DNA from 4 places in the Pseudoalteromonas sp. Z9A6 genome. Region 4 is predicted to be linked to each of the others. Evidence: predicted binding sites of a transcription regulator. Region 4 holds the regulator's gene; each other region holds the start of a gene.

Region 1 (4,218 bases), on a different contig from region 4:
GGGTTTACATGGAGAATGAAATACCACCTTACATATAAAGATGAGTATTTAAATACCATCGACACTATTGCCTATAAACATGTCGTGCTTGGCTTACTTTTTAGTATGGGTGGCGTGTACTTACTCTCCGATACTCTTGCTTTAGAAGTATCTCACAGCATGATGGCTACATTTTACCTTGCTGTAATGAGTTTAATATACGGCGTATCAATTCTTTGGCAAAGCAAAGATTAGGAGCAAAAGTGCAAAATAAAATTGCAAAATACCGCAAAGAAGCAGGCCTTTCTCAACAAGACTTGGCTGATCTAATTGCGGTTTCACGTAAGACTATTAGTACAGTAGAAACGGCACGATTTACCCCTTCAGTAATAATTGCTCTAAAAATAGCAAAGCATTTTAATACCTCAGTTGAAAGTCTCTTTGTACTAGATAAAAATGATTGATACATGTTAAAACGTTGGCCTCATTCTATTAGCAAAAACGCCGATTTAGCTACTTCAATTACAACGTATGGAGGACAGCGCTGTTGTTATTAGCGTAATTGCGCTAAAATAGACCAGCAAAAAAATATATATCTAAACCGGAGATTCTACAAGGCATGAAAAAACTGCTAATTTCACCGTCAAAAATGACGCTAGGCGAACAAGAAAATCAAATCTATCAGAACATTCTGAAGCAATCTTCAGAATTAAGCCTTAACCTTATGGCCGTGAAAGTAGAAAACCACCCTGATGATTTTTTACCTTGGTGTTACGAATTGCTAAGTGCAAGCAGAGATCGTATGAACTACGATTTACTAGAGCCGCAGCAATTACCAGTACTTAAGAAGCTACACGATCAGCTTATTTCAGCTATCAGCTTTTTACAGGTTAAAACTTTACGTATTGCTCCGTGGCCTGTAGTAAGTGTATTTGTAGAACAACACAAAGACGTTATTGCTCTTGATGAACAGCTTCGCTTAGTAGACTACATTAAGAGCATTCGTGAACAATCTCTTAAAGATATGATTCCTGAAGATTTACTTGCGTTTAGCGGTAAGCACATGGCATCACTTGATCCAAGCACATACAACTTTGACGTTGAATGGTTTGCATCAACAAAAAGTGCGAAGAGCTTTCATCAAATGCTTGGCGATTTACCAGGTGCCTTTGACGATGCACTAGTAAATATTCCACTTGAAGGTGACATTACTCAATACGAATATCAACAATTTGTTGCTGCTTATTCAAAAATATTCACCGACAATAATGAAAAACCAACACTTGCGCCTGCAACACGACTGCTTGCAATGCGTCGCCCTGATATATTTACTCCGATCACAAACAATCGGTTAGATGCATTATGCGGTGCCCTTGGTGTTTCTAAACTTAAAAATAGTGATTTTGAGCGTTACTGGCAAGATATTGTAAAAGGTATTCAAGCTATGTCATGGTACAAAATGGCTAAACCTAGTAATGAGTTAGAAGAACAATTAGTTGCTATTAAAGCGCTAATCCCATGTTTATTTCACTATGCTGATGCTAAAACACCAGATAACTCTAACTACATCAAACTGTTAAGTAAGCCTAAACGAACTACAACTACGACAGGTAAAACTCAGCGTAGAGGTAAAGAGTCTGCAGAAATTTTAGTAGACCGCGCACTTGCTGCTGACGATATTCCTGAGCACATTCGCAGTAAGCGCGATTCAATTGTGAGTGAAGTTCAAAAAGGTCGTAGTGTAAACGAAACAATTAGCCTTATGCGCACTATATTTGGATAAAAACTTCTAATTTAGCCGTACTTATATGGTGCGGCTAGGTTAATTTATGCACCAGCGGTGTGCGCAACGTCTTCCTACATGCCATATCTCTTCTCAATCTATAAAATGCAAGCTCATGTTTTTAATATATAAAAAATAATTTTTAATAAAAAATAATGAAGCTGGCACATACAGTGCAATTATCCCGTTAGTTAAACAATAAAAAGCCGTCAGCCTAAAGGTTCCGAATACATAATAAAAACCTTGGCGAGCAAAAAATCATATAACGGGAAATGGACATGCTAAAACTAAAAAAAACCATCGCTATAAGTGCTATAGCATTAATGGGCGCAACATCTTTAACGTCAACAGCCGTACATGCTGAAGTAACAGCAAACGCAGCGGCAACATCAAACTACTTATGGCGTGGTCAAGAGCAAACTGGGGGCGATGCAGCTATTTCAGGCGGTATTGATTACGCCAATGAATCGGGCTTTTATGCAGGTACTTGGGCTTCAAATGCATCGTGGGCAGATGAAATGACCTATGAGCTTGATTTATATGCAGGCTTTGGTGGCGACATTAACGAAAGCGTTAGCTACGATGTTGGCTATATTTATTACGCTTACCCAGATGCCGCTTCTGAAGCTGACGCCGATTTCTCTGAAATTTACGGTAGCATCAGTGTTGAAGGCTTTACATTTGGTGCTTCAGTACTTGCAACATCAGCTGCAAGTGGTGATGGTACAGACTTTGGTGATTCACTTTACCTGACAGCTGACTACGGTTTTGCTGTTGGCAGTAACGGCACTGAAATGGCACTTCACTTAGGCCACTACTCAGGTGACTTTATTGGCGATGATAATATCTTAGATTACGGTGTATCAATTTCGAAAGATGGGTTCACTTTTGGTTTATCTGATACAGATATGGATGACTCAGATATTAAAGCTTACGTTGCTTATTCTGTAGACTTTAATTTATAAGAAAGAATGTGTTACTTGCTGCGACATGAAGGGCCTTTTGGCCCTTTTCTTGTTTTATAGCTGTTTTGCTTTAAATGGTACCTTATTACATTGTACTTCTACTGTTTTAGGGTACCAAGCTGGGCCAATTTGATTCACAACCACCTCAGCTAAACCATTAGTAAACGATTTATACGTATGAACGCTTTGCCACTCCCCTTGTGGGCAATGTTTTGTTAAATCTAACGGATCTGATCCCTCGTACAACGCAAGTGCAAAATTATGATGCCACTGTGAACTTTTTAGCGTCTTATTGCTTACTTTGCTCTGCATACCGTTATCAAAGTAAATATTTGTACACCCCGTTAAAATAATCAGTGTGCAACCGGCTGCAAATAGCTTGATGCTCATAATGTCTCCCCTAGTACTTGCTCTTGGCACCACACTTTAATGGTATGAGGCGAGTATATTCCAAGCGTAATTAAACTCAGCGCTCCATCACTAAACGTTTGCTGTGACTGCATTTGAATAACCGGTGTATTTGAACATATTTGTTTTACGTCTACCCGCTGCTCACCCACTAATCCCCATAAATAAAATGGGCGGCTATCTTCGTAATTAGCTTGGCTCGTTATTTTTGCTGTTGCCCGTGGCTGAATGGTTACCGCAGAACAAGCACTGAGGCTTAATGCTATCGCCCCTATGATTAATGGTTTCATACTCTTCCTTATAAACTAAATACCAGTAAGGTAACTTTATAAGAGAACATAAAATATTAGCGTAAAAAGCTGTGGGGAATATGTAGAAACGCTATGAAGTTTTATACAGTTTATTACACATAAAGGCCGCATAAATGCGGCCTTTAAAGTAGTCAGTTTAAGTCCTTAGTAAATAAATAGACTTTAAAACTTAGTTAAGTTGTTTTTACTGTCTTTATCGACCAGCTTAATGTAAGGATCAACCCCCGCAAATAATGGTTTTTCTTTTACTTTTAGCTCAATAGTATTGGTACCAGATACTATTTGATGCTTTTTCGAGTAAATAACAAAGTCTTCAGCGAGTAAGTTTTCAGAGTCGTCGCTAAACAATGCAATATCAATTAGCTCATCGAGCGGCTGCTCAGTTTCTTCACCTTGTCCATCGGCATGCTGCTTAGTTGCTTCAACGCTCAGTGTTACTGTATAAAAACCTTCGCCATCAACATCATCTGTAACCGACACTTCTTTCATTTCAAGCTCATAAAGCGTTATATATTTAAACTGATCATCAATAAAACGTTGTTCAGCTTGTGTTGCATCTCGCTTTAAATAACTAAGTAAATCAAGTGTGGTTGGATATGGCGTTGATTGATATTTAAACTCATTCAAAAACGCTTTAAGTGCTGCATTTAAGCGTACTTCACCTAAACGATCATAAATCGCCATCATCGCAACTGAGCCTTTATTGTAATGAAGGTATTGTTGAGCCTGCGTTTTATATAGTGGCATTTCTTCAAAGGCTTCGCCAGTATGG
Region 2 (4,218 bases), on a different contig from region 4:
ATTTAGCTCATGCGAAATTACACTCGAGTGTAATTCTTTGACAAAACCACAGGTATCGCAAATTAACAATTGTACTGGGTGTATATGATCAAAATGATGACACAGCATAAATGCATTTGTGCTTTCAATTTTATGAATAAAACCTAGCTCAGCTAAAAAGTCTAATGCACGATAAATAGTTGCAGGTTTAGCACCCGTTTCAGTTATTTTTAATTGCTCAAGCAAATCGTATGCACCAACACCACCTTGTGCGCTGGCTAATAGGCGAAATACTTTCTCGCGGATAGGCGTAAAACGCGCACCACGGTTGTCACAAACTTGTTTTGCTTTACTTACGAGTGATTCTATATTCATCATTACTCTTATCCTTATGCTACCGTGATATACTAACATACTGTGTTGTAGTTGCAGCGTTTTTATTAAGCGCTTTTTACCTAGGAAACCCAGTAATGCACGAACTATTAGCTATATTTATTTTCTTTTTTGCGGTTATTGACCCCATTGGTACTGTACCTGTATTTATTGCAGTCACACGTGGTGATGATGAGAAATTTAAACGTAAAGTTATATTTAAAGCGGTAGGCGTATCTGCATTAGTGCTCTTATTTTTTGTACTTGCAGGTGAGCAATTACTTAACGCAATTGAAATTCCGCTTTCGGCTTTTCAAATAGCCGGCGGTATCATATTACTTATTTTTGCGCTCTCAATGATATTTGGTGAAAGTAAACCAGAAGCCGAAATTAAAAGTGTACGCGACAGTACTGAAACCGCTATTTTTCCGCTTGCGATTCCCTCTATCGCTAGCCCTGGCGCTATGTTAGGCGCAGTATTAATGACTCGTAATGAAGAATATACCTGGGTTGAGCAGTTATTAACGTCTTCGATGATGCTTGCTGTATTAGCGGTTGTACTGGTTTTGTTACTGCTTGCAACACATGTACATAAATTAATTGGTGATAGTGGTGCAAGTATAATAAGTAGAATTATGGGGCTTATTTTAAGCTCGGTTGCGGTTACCAATATTTTAAATGGCATAGCCCATTATTTTGGCTTGCAGGTTTTCTCTTAACATTGATGCTCGCTAGGCTTTTGTGTAAAATGCAGCGCCTTTTAAGCTGTGCTTAATAACTTTAATACCCTGAGGTTTGCTTTGAATAAATGTACTTTGGATAGACGCTTTTCTGTGGCCCCAATGCTCGATTGGACTGATCGCCATTGTCGTACTTTTCATCGCAAAATGACTAAACATACTGTGCTTTATACTGAAATGATAACCACAGGGGCTATTTTATTTGGTCGAGGCGACTACTTACATTTTAATAAACACGAAGGCCCAGTTGCGCTGCAACTTGGTGGCTCTGATCCTAAAGCGCTAGCGCAATGTGCAAAGCTCGCAGGTGAACGTGGTTATGACGAAATAAATTTAAATGTAGGTTGCCCGTCGGACCGAGTTCAAAATGGTCGATTTGGCGCATGTTTAATGGCTGAACCTCAATTAGTTGCTGAGTGTGTTGCAGCAATGAAAAACGAAGTAAATATTCCTGTTACCGTTAAAACGCGTATTGGTATTGATGAGCAAGATTCGTATGAGTTTTTATGTGCGCTTATTGAAGCGTCTCATAAAGTAGGGTGTGATGATTTTATTATTCATGCTCGTAAAGCATGGCTTAATGGTTTAAGCCCGAAAGAAAATCGTGAGGTTCCACCACTTGATTACCCACGTGTTTATCAACTTAAAAAAGATTATCCGCAGCTAGATTTAAGCCTAAATGGCGGTGTTAAAACAATTGAGCAGAGCCTAGAACATTTGCAACATATTGATGGTGTAATGATTGGGCGTGAGGCTTACAGCAACCCATTTATGCTCAATGACGTTGATGAGAAAATTTATGGTGATTCTGCAAATACGCAGTCACGCCACGATGTAGTGCGTTCAATGTATGACTACATTGAAGAAGAAATGCGTTTGGGTGCTAATTTTTGGCATATTGCACGTCACATGCTCGGTATTTTTCAGGGGCAGCCTGGTGCGCGAGGTTTTAGACGCCACCTTTCTGAAAGTGGTCACGGTAAGCAAGCTGATTTATCGGTAATGGATAAAGCATTAAGCTTTGTACCAGAATAAAACTAAGCTTTAAAAATTCTAAATTTTAGCCACTTTCGAGTGGCTTTTTTGATCCTAAAAATTAGTCAAAATCATAATTTATTGGCCAATTACACTCTATGTTGTTCAGCTTAAAGTCACTAAAATTTAGAGTGCTTGTTGTTTATCGTTATGATTTTAAATGTTTTATTTTTGTTTTGATGGACTTGGCACAACTCTTGGAATCTTCTTGTTGAAATTAATTAAAAATCAACAGGAGAATACCATGGGAATATTTAACCGCGTAAATGATGTAATTCAATCAAACATTGTCGCCATGCTTGATAAAGCAGAAGATCCAGAAAAGCTTTTAAACCTAATGCTTACCGAGATGCAAGATGCGTTGAATGAGTGCCGTAGTACAGCAGCCGCTTTATTGTGTGAAGAGAAAGTAATTAATCGCCAAATTGATACTAAAAAAACAGAATTAGCAGCTTGGCAAATTAAAGCAGAACGTGCGGTTGAGAAGGGCAGTGATGATCTTGCTAAAACAGCTTTACTTGAGAAGCAACGCGTTAACGAAAGCATTGAAAATAAGCAAACTCAACTAGAAACTTTGCAAGAGTCTATTGTAAAAATTAAGTCTGATTGTGAACGCTTGCAGCAAAAAATGGCTATGGCTAAAACTAAGCAAGCTCAGTTAATGCAGCGCCACAATGTTGCTATTGCTAGAGGGCGGATCAGTACGCAACTACAAAGCGATAAAGTAGCTCATGCGTTGTCTCGTTTTGAACAAATAGAGCAGCGTGTTGAAGGTATTGAAGCTCAAGTAGAGGCTTATGAGCTGACTGATACAGCAAGTTCTACCAGTGCCCAAATTGAGTCGTTAGTTAAAAATGAAAAAATTGATGCTGAGTTGGCTCGCTTAAAGGCGAACTTAAATACTAATTTAAAACACACTGCTTAGGAGATTGCTATGAACAGCTTTAATCGTCAACAAGGTTGGTATAAAGATACTTTGAATAAAAAAATATCGGGTGTTTGTAGTGGTTTAGCCCATAGATTGGACTTTCCGGTATGGGCAACACGCCTAGTTACTATTTTATTATTTTTGAGTTTTCCGTTTGCAGTTGCACTTGGCTATTTTATAGCGCATTGCTGCCTTGAAAATAAAGAGTATTAATACCAACAGGCATAAATATTTGAATAATTTAACGAATTAAATCACTCTATAATGTTGTTAAAATTTTATATAGAACAACTAGGTATAAAAATCTTTGCCTAGTTATAGCGCAATTTTCTTATCGTTAAATAGGCCTCATATATAAGCCGGTTGGTATAAGGAGAATTACTATGAAAGCTTTGGCAGTATGTGTATTTATCTATTTATTACTGTTTACTGATTTAATAACGTTTGTGCAGATTGATTCTTGGCAGTTGCCGTTATGGATTGCTGATATTAGTTGGGCTGGGCTCGAGCTTGTAGGTGCTTTGGCCGCAATTATTGCTGTAGTTGCGGTAGTGGCTTTAATTACTATGGGATTAGTTGGTGCGGGTGTAGTGGCATTAGCAGGGACTGTTTTAGCGCTTTTATTCGGATCTATAATGATTGCTTGGCCGTTACTATTTGTTGCAGTGTTGTGTTGGCTTGTTGCCGATAACAAAAAAGTAGCCTCTTAATCCTTAATTTGACTGACTATTATAGGTTAACTATGTTAAATTTAGCCTGTAATTTAAAGTTTTCATAAGGATAAGAATGATGACGAAACTATGTTTTTCGATGGCTTCTGCATTAATATTTAGTTTTTTTTCGTCATCGTTGGCGGCGCACTCAGGGCATGATCATGGTTCTGATGTGGCTGTGCTCGAAGTAACTAACGCGCAAGTTAGAGAGTTTTTACCTGGCAGTACTTCAACTGTAGGTTATTTAACCCTTATTAATCACAGTGGAGCCGCAGCAACTTTAACTAAGGCAACTATTGATGGCTTAGGGCGTGTTGAAATACACGAGCATTCACATGTAGACGGCATGATGAAAATGCAACAAGTTGAATCGGTTGAAATTAAGGCGCACGAAAGTGTCAGCTTTCAGCCTGGCGGTTATCATTTAATGGCATTTGAACCACAAGAGCCA
Region 3 (4,218 bases), on a different contig from region 4:
CGTTAACCTTGCTTCAAACGAATACTTTAAAGCGGTAGATAAAAAAGCGCTTAATGCACAAATTATTACCCCACACTTTAAAGACTGTAAAAACGGTCAATACAAGGTAATTAGCTTTTACGCTAAAAAAGCACGCGGCATGATGGCGCGATACATTATCGAAAATAAAGTAACGCAATTAAGCCAACTTAAAGAGTTTACTGTGGCGGGTTATTACTTTAGCCCTGAGGCAACAGTTAAAGAGCTTGAGCCGGTATTTATGCGCGACGAACAAAATTAGGTCATAAGCCTAAATAAACAATTGAAAAGCCATGCATTGCATGGCTTTTTTGATACTGGCGTTATATTTGCAATCTCATCTAATATTAATGAGATTATTAATTAAAGAGGTGCAAACAAAATGATCAGTATTCCGTCAGTTGGCGAAGCCGAAAAACTAATAGAAGAAAAGCTCGGAGGGTGGTTTGATGTTGTCATCAGCCATATCCCTAATTTTATAGTGGCAATTGTAATTGCCATAGTATTTTCAATATTGGCACGCTTTGCTGGCAAGCTGATGAAAAACGTATTACGCCGCTCACTCGACTCAACGCAAATTGCCGATTTAATGGCGTCAATATTTAAAGTTATTGTGTTGTGCATAGGTTTATTTATAGCGCTCGATTTTGTTGGCTTAAAAGGCACCGTTACTTCGCTACTTGCTGGTGCGGGTATTGTGGGTTTAGCCATTGGTTTTGCGTTTCAAGACATGACCGAAAATCTAATTGCTGGTATAGCAATGGGTGTACGTAAGCCATTTAAAACAGGTGATGTAATAGAAACCGATGATGTGTTTGGTTCGATACATTCTATAAACCTACGTAACACGCTAATAGAGAGCTTTTACGGGCAACTAATACTTGTACCAAACAAAGTCTTATTTAGAAATGTACTAAAAAATTACACCACGCTAGGTATAAGACGTATAGAAGTACCTGTAGGTATTTCGTACGGCGATGACATAGAAAAAGCAAAAGACGTTATAGTCGAAAAAATTAACGAATTTGACTTTGTAATACGTAAAGACGAAACCGCTGTATACGCTGAAGGTTTTGGCGACAGCAGCATTAACTTACTGGTGTGGTTTTGGATTAAATACCCAGGCGAGCCTGACTTTATGACGGTACGCCACAAAGGTGTTGTTGCCGTTAAGCAAGCATTAGACGAAGCTGATATTAGTATTCCTTTCCCAATTCGTACGCTCGATTTTGGCATTAAAGGGGGTGAAAAACTCGATGCCATGATAAGCGATAAAATAAGCCAGCAATCATCAAATAAAGACAGTAGCGACGGTGCTGACTCTAGCCAAAGTGAGTAATTTAGTTAAAGCTCATTAGGCAAAAGCATTGGGAAATAGTTACTTACCAACAGCGCATTTTTACAGAGTAAAAATGCGCTTTTTTTATAAACGGATTATTAGCTAAAAGTTTAAATACCTAGTTTTGTGTTTATTGAATATCAATTCTAATTAGTTGCGTTTGGCCATGGGAGTATTAACAAGTAAAAGTAGTGTTTACCCAACGATTTTCTCACTGCCTTTGCTGCACACTCTGAAATAACGCCCTCATCTATTTCAATAACTAAATCATCCTTTTAAGCCCGTTAGGTCGGCTAAAGAATCAGTGTAAGTTTTTACAATATTAATTGAGTTAACTTAAGGGCTAAAAAACAAAGACAAACACGCCAGCATCAATTCTAAATCACTCTTCTTCAGTATAAGTGTGAGCTATCGATTTTAGGGGGAGGGATAATTGGATTGCCTGGGCTTTATTTTATCTTTTTCACAGCAGCAATGCTTGCCTTAAACAGAATATAAAAAAGCGCAGCTTGTGTTGGAGTAACAAGCCGCGCTTATGAATTAGTTATACAAATAGGTTTTGTGGTGCGTATTAAATAACGCTAATTTTGTTACGAATGATTTTAACCCCATCTATATTTTCTAAAAACTTTTGAGCTAGTGCGCGCTGAAAACCAGTTTGTGCTTCACCGTATAAATCTACTTCACCATTTTTTACCTGCACACGAATATCACTTAACGCCAGGTTAGGGTTAGTTCGTAGGGTGTTGGTGATAGTTTGTTGTAGGTTAGGTTGAGTGGCTACACTGCTTACTACGGCCATATTGGTTGCTGCACTTACCTTTGTAGCGCAAGCTAATAAAAATAAACAACAAAATGATACTAAAGCGATAGTTAACTTGAAGCGGTTCATAACTTAATCCTTACATTACGGTGAATAGTGCAGCCACAAAATGGAAATTCCATCGGCTAGGTTATCTTTGTAGTTACAATTTCGGTGCCAATATTAACGCTATGAAATATAAGGTGATTTTATTAAGTGGGAATTAAGGTGGGCAAAAATTACATTTAAATGAGTATGAGTTACATGCTTGGGTTACATATGTAACAGGTACAAACACCAGAGCCTGTAAGGCTTGCATTAAAAAAGCCGACAAAAGTCGGCTTAGAATAAAAATATGTTAGGTTACTTTTTCTTTTTAACCTTGGCCTTTTTCTTGGCTTTCATTTTTACTGGATCTTTACGCTTTTTAGCCGGCGGCTTAGCTTCTTTATGCTGTGGCTCAACACCTTTAATTACACGGCGTTTTAGTTTTTGTTCAACGTAGCGCTCTACTTTATACAAAATACCAATGTCGTGTGCTTCAACTAATGATATTGCAATCCCTTTTTTACCAGCACGGCCAGTACGACCAATACGGTGTACGTATACGTCGGCAGTGCGCGGCATATCAAAGTTAATAACGTGGCTAATGTCAGATACGTCAATACCACGTGCGGCTACATCGGTCGCAATTAATATACGTGTTTTGCCACTGTGGAAGTTTTCCATGGCTTTCATACGTTTGTCTTGTGGCATTTCGCCGCGTAACCAAGCTGCTTTAACGCCGTTATTGGTTAGCTCGCCAATCAGTGTTTCTAAACGCTCACGGGTTTTAACAAACACAATTGCTTTAGTCACATCTGGACCATTTAAGGTATTTACTAAAAGCTCTAGTTTATGATGATAGTCATCGGCTAAATGTACCCACTGGTGAATTTTAGCTTTTTCTTTACGTGACGATTCAGCTTCTAATAGAGCAGGGTCGTTTAATGTTTTTTCAGCAAACCTTTCTACGCTGTCACCTTCGAGTGTTGCTGAGAATAAGAAACATTGGCGACGATTTTTAGCTTCGTCACAAATACGGCTCATTTCTTTTTTGAAACCCATGTCTAACATGCGATCTGCTTCATCAATAATAAGCATTTCTACGTGTTCAGCATGAAAGTTTTCGGTTTCTAGGTATTCCATTAATCGACCTGGTGTGGCGATTAAAATATCATTATTTTTTTCGAAAATTTCTTTATGCGTGCCGTAGTTAATACCGCCTGTTACTACACCAATTTTTAGGTGTGTGCGTTTAGCTAGCAGTTCACATTGTTCATGAATTTGATAAGCCAACTCACGAGTCGGGGTCATAACGAGGACGCGCGCAAAACCAGGATCACGACGTGGGAAATCCAGTAAGTACTGAATAGCCGGAATTAAAAATGCCGCTGTTTTACCTGTACCAGTAGGCGCAGATGCTAAAATATCGCGCCCCTGAAGTGCTTCAGGAATAGCTTGTTGTTGAATGCTGGTTGGCGTCTCGTAGCCCATTTTATTAATGGCATCGAGTAGCTTGTTATCAAGATCAAATTCAGAAAATTGCATAGAGTGTCTAAAATAAGGGACAATTACCCTGATTATACGCGCTATGCTGCGCTTGGTGAATGAAAAGGTGAAAAAATGTCTGGTTTTGTATTTAAACAATTTAAAGTTGAACACGACCACTGTGCAATGAAAGTTTCTACCGATGGCATTTTGCTTGGCGCATGGGCTAATTTAAGCGGTGCAAAGTCATTACTTGATATAGGCACTGGCACCGGCTTACTAGCATTAATGTGTAAGCAGCGCAGTAATGAGCTTGATATAACTGCGGTAGAAATTGACGAAAGCGCCTATACCCAAGCATTACAAAATGTAGCTAATAGTCCGTGGCCAACAATAAGTATTAAGCACCAAACTATTCAAAGCTTTAGTAGCGAAGTTAAGTTTGATGTTGTTATCTCTAATCCACCGTATTTTAATCACAGTTTAAAAGGCGATAATGCTGCGCGTAATACCGCACGCCATACCGACG
Region 4 (4,218 bases):
CAAGCAAGAAGGTCAATTGAAAGCTAATGTGGGTATTTTTGAGAAAAACGTTGAGATTATTCACGGTAATCGCCGCATTACAGCCGATCGCCTCGAAGTACACAAACGTGATGAACTTGGTGATAATAAACAATTATTAATTGCCACAGGTAGCCCTGCGCACTTTGAAGAAAAGCAATCAGACGGCACGACTATGAGCGCCAGTGCTGACGAAGTACGTTATGATGTATCTAAGCGTTTTTTAACGCTTGTTGGTAATGCACAAGTATCGCAAGCCGGACAAAAAATAAATGCTAAAAGCATTACCTACGACATAGAGCAGCAGCTCATCAGTGCCGAAAAAGATGAAAACTCAACTGACCGCGTTCACACAATTTTAGTACCGATCGAAACTAAAAAAAGTAAAAAAGGCGATAAAGGTCAACCATGAGCACATTAAAAGCAGAACTATTGGCAAAAAGCTATAAAGGTCGTGAAGTTGTAAAAAACGTCGGCCTTGAAGTACAAGCTGGCAGTATAGTTGGCTTACTTGGCCCTAACGGTGCTGGTAAAACAACGACTTTTTATATGATTGTAGGGCTTGTTCCTAGCGACAAAGGTAAAATATCTATTGATGATAACGATATTACTCTTTTACCTATGCATAGTCGTGCTAGATTAGGCATAGGCTACTTACCACAAGAGTCATCGATTTTTAGAAAGCTGACTGTTTATCAAAACTTAATGGCCATTTTAGAAACGCGCAAAGAACTAAATAAACAAGCCAGAGAAGACACGCTCAATAACTTATTAGATGAATTTAGCATACAACACATTCGTGATAGCCAAGGTATGGCATTATCGGGTGGAGAGCGTCGTCGTGTAGAAATAGCACGAGCACTGGCAGCAGATCCTAAATTTATATTACTGGATGAACCGTTTGCCGGTGTTGACCCTATTTCGGTATTAGATATAAAGAAAATAATAGAACATCTTAAAAATCGTGGGATTGGTGTATTAATTACCGACCATAACGTAAGAGAGACCCTTGATGTTTGTGAAAAAGCCTACATTGTTTCTCATGGGGAGCTGATTGCATCAGGTACTCCAGAACACGTATTAAATGATAAAACAGTACGCGATGTTTACTTAGGCGAGCAATTTAGGCTGTAACATTTACGCCATGTCTTTAAGCATCTGCTAGTATTAATTATAACAACATAAAAGGATTGTTAGAGATACATGAGGCAATCACTACAGCTGCGCATGGGCCAGCAACTTACAATGACTCCACAGTTGCAACAAGCTATTCGTTTGTTGCAACTCAGTACATTGGATCTCCAGCAAGAAATACAAGAAGCTCTCGACAGTAATCCACTATTAGAGGTTGAAGAGGCAGACTATTCTGAAGACGCTGCTGGTAAAAACGAGCAAAAAGCTGATACCGATGACATAACTGTTAGCGCATCTGCTGATGATGCTCCGAGCGAATACGAACAAGATACTGGTGAAGCACTTGCAAAAGACACGCTAAGTGACGACATGGCTATGGATGTTAGTTGGGATGAGTACATGAGTGCCGCCCCAGCAGCCTCATCAGGTCCAATGCCTGAAGACGAATCTATATACCAAGGCGCCTCTACTGAAACGCTCCATGAGTATTTAATGTGGCAATTACAACTAACGCCATTTAGCCCTACCGATGAAGCCATCGCGATTGCGATTGTAGAGGCCGTCGATGATTCAGGTATTTTAACTCTCAGTTGCGAAGAAATTTTAGAAAGCTTTAATCAAGAAAACGAAGATGATAACGAAGTCGAACTTGATGAAATTGAAGCGGTATTAAAACGCATTCAACTGTTTGATCCTGTTGGTATTGCTGCACGTAGTTTACAAGAGTGTTTGTGTATTCAGCTTAATCAATTTGATAAAGAAACACCTTACATTAATGAAACGAAAATGATTTTAACCGAGCATATTGATCTATTAGCAGCTCGCGACTATCGTACATTAATGAAAAAAACTAAGCTTAAAGAAGAAGAGCTTAAAGAAGTGATGACACTAATACATACTCTCAACCCAAAACCTGCAGATACTATTGTAAGGGAAGAATCTGAGTATGTTATTCCTGATGTGTCAGTTAAAAAAATTAAAGGTCGCTGGGTTGTCGAATTAAACCCAGATAGCATGCCTAAAATTCGTGTTAATAGCCAATACGCGGCAATGTCTCGCACTGTAAAATCAAGTGGCGACAGCCAGTTTATTCGCTCACATTTACAAGAAGCTAAATGGTTTATTAAAAGCTTAGAAAGTAGAAACGACACGCTATTAAAAGTTACTAATTGTATTGTTAAGCAACAACAAGGATTTTTTGAACATGGCCCTGAAGCCATGAAACCAATGGTTTTAAATGATGTCGCTGAAATGGTAGAAATGCACGAATCGACAATTTCGCGTGTGACTACTCAAAAGTACATGCATACACCCCGTGGTATATTTGAGCTTAAATATTTTTTCTCAAGCCATGTAAGTACTGAAAACGGTGGTGAATGTTCATCTACAGCAATACGTGCGCTTATCCGAAAATTAATCGCAGCAGAAAACTCAGCAAAACCATTGAGTGATAGCAAAATAGCGGATATATTGGCTGAGCAAGGAATTAAAGTAGCAAGACGTACAATCGCAAAATACCGTGAATCTCTTGCTATTCCACCGTCAAATCAGCGTAAAAGTCTGATTTAAGACGCTAAACTAAGAGGGTAATGCTTATGCAACTAAACTTAACTGGTCGTCACGTAGAATTAACCGATTCACTAAGAGACTATATTAATACTAAATTTGCGAAGCTTGAAAGACACTCTGATCATATTAATAATGTTCATGTCATTCTCGATGTAGAAAAATTAAATCAAAAAGCAGAAGCCACAATACACGTAAGCGGTGCTGAGCTATTTGCCTCTACAGAACATCAAGATATGTATGCCGCTATTGACTCGTTGATCGACAAGCTCGATCGCCAAGTAATCAAACACAAAGAGAAGCTTGCTCGACACTAATATGATGAAATTAAGTTCACTTATATGCCAGGACTGCAGCAAAGCTGCGGTCCTTTTTAATAGCAAAAAAAGAATTTTAGAGTTCATTAGCGAACTTGCTCACGACAAACTTCCGTATTTACCGCAACAAGATATTCTTAACGCTTTAATGAGCAGAGAGAAATTAGGTAGTACAGGTATAGGGCGTGGCATTGCTATTCCTCATGGAAGAATGAGCGGTGCAGAAGAGCCTTTGGCTTTAGTGCTCGTTAGCGAAACTCCAATAAACTTTGATGCAATCGATAATCGCCCTGTTGATATTTTTGTCGCACTCATCGTACCAGATGGCGATAACCAGCAGCACTTAAAGACTCTAGCAACCATTGCTGATAAACTAAACAACAAAGATTTTTGTAAACAGTTACGCAGTGCAAAATCTGATACTGAGCTTTACCAAGTTATTGTCGATCAATCATAGTTTTATAAAGGGTGTTAAATGGAGTTAATTATCATAAGCGGCCGTTCTGGTTCTGGAAAGTCGGTTGCTTTGCGCATTGTAGAAGATTTAGGTTATTATTGCGTAGATAATATTCCAGTAAACCTACTACCTTCATTAGTTCGCAGTGTGTCTGATAGCTACGATAAAATTGCTGTTAGCATAGATGTGCGCAACATCCCTAAAGAACAAGATGAATTTAACGATATTCTTGAATACTTGCCTGGCTTTGCAAACCCTACGTTGTTTTATTTAGATAGCGACGATCAGACATTGATCAAACGCTTTTCTGAAACACGCAGATTACACCCACTATCAATAGACTCGTTGCCCCTTGATTTAGCCATCAAAAAAGAAAAAGAATTACTTGATGTATTAACCACTCGCGCCGACTTTATGATAGATACGACTGATTTAAGTGTTCATCAACTCGCTGAATCTATTCGTGAAAAGATTTTAGGTAAAAAAGATAAGCAACTGATTGTCACATTTGAATCATTTGGTTTTAAACACGGTATACCAAAAGAAGCAGACTACGTATTTGATGCACGCTTTTTACCAAATCCACACTGGGAACCAGAGTTAAAGCCTTTAAATGGGTTAGATCAACCGGTTAAAGACTATTTAGCTAATCACAGCATAGTGCAAAAATTCACATGGCAAATTCAAACATTTGTACAAACGTGGTTACCACATTTAGAACGAAAT

Evidence for each region. Region 4 encodes sigma-54, which starts transcription at its own class of promoters, with help from an activator protein. Its sites were predicted from a motif close to GTTGGCACGNNNNTNGNNT; they were not measured.
Region 1: GQR53_RS13595 (TorF family putative porin) is a predicted target of sigma-54. The motif match lies at 1,923-1,941, and genes of this name have one in related genera.
Region 2: GQR53_RS19040 (PspA/IM30 family protein) is a predicted target of sigma-54. The motif match lies at 2,311-2,329, and genes of this name have one in related genera.
Region 3: GQR53_RS10580 (BON domain-containing protein) is a predicted target of sigma-54. The motif match lies at 2,323-2,341, and genes of this name have one in related genera.

What each region holds. Positions count from the first base shown of each region.
Region 1 is NZ_WTKZ01000036.1:11,926-16,143, forward strand. Features, by position in the region: gene GQR53_RS13580 (hypothetical protein) at 1-234, shown strand, start outside; gene GQR53_RS13585 (helix-turn-helix transcriptional regulator) at 243-443, shown strand; gene GQR53_RS13590 (hypothetical protein) at 599-1,762, shown strand; gene GQR53_RS13595 (TorF family putative porin) at 2,041-2,727, shown strand; gene GQR53_RS13600 (hypothetical protein) at 2,782-3,117, opposite strand; gene GQR53_RS13605 (Bor family protein) at 3,114-3,425, opposite strand; partial or broken gene GQR53_RS13610 (M1 family aminopeptidase) at 3,609-4,218, opposite strand, start outside.
Region 2 is NZ_WTKZ01000081.1:5,035-9,252, reverse strand. Features, by position in the region: gene GQR53_RS19055 (transcriptional repressor) at 1-354, opposite strand, end outside; gene GQR53_RS19050 (MarC family protein) at 450-1,070, shown strand; gene dusA (tRNA dihydrouridine(20/20a) synthase DusA) at 1,194-2,126, shown strand; gene GQR53_RS19040 (PspA/IM30 family protein) at 2,371-3,051, shown strand; gene GQR53_RS19035 (PspC domain-containing protein) at 3,061-3,267, shown strand; gene GQR53_RS19030 (hypothetical protein) at 3,438-3,764, shown strand; gene GQR53_RS19025 (copper chaperone PCu(A)C) at 3,841-4,218, shown strand, end outside.
Region 3 is NZ_WTKZ01000023.1:43,529-47,746, forward strand. Features, by position in the region: gene yaaA (peroxide stress protein YaaA) at 1-280, shown strand, start outside; gene GQR53_RS10575 (mechanosensitive ion channel family protein) at 401-1,357, shown strand; gene GQR53_RS10580 (BON domain-containing protein) at 1,929-2,249, opposite strand; gene srmB (ATP-dependent RNA helicase SrmB) at 2,523-3,749, opposite strand; gene GQR53_RS10590 (methyltransferase) at 3,825-4,218, shown strand, end outside.
Region 4 is NZ_WTKZ01000009.1:6,047-10,264, reverse strand. Features, by position in the region: gene lptA (lipopolysaccharide transport periplasmic protein LptA) at 1-430, shown strand, start outside; gene lptB (LPS export ABC transporter ATP-binding protein) at 427-1,152, shown strand; gene GQR53_RS05395 (RNA polymerase factor sigma-54) at 1,222-2,721, shown strand; gene hpf (ribosome hibernation promoting factor) at 2,748-3,035, shown strand; gene ptsN (PTS IIA-like nitrogen regulatory protein PtsN) at 3,040-3,492, shown strand; gene rapZ (RNase adapter RapZ) at 3,511-4,218, shown strand, end outside.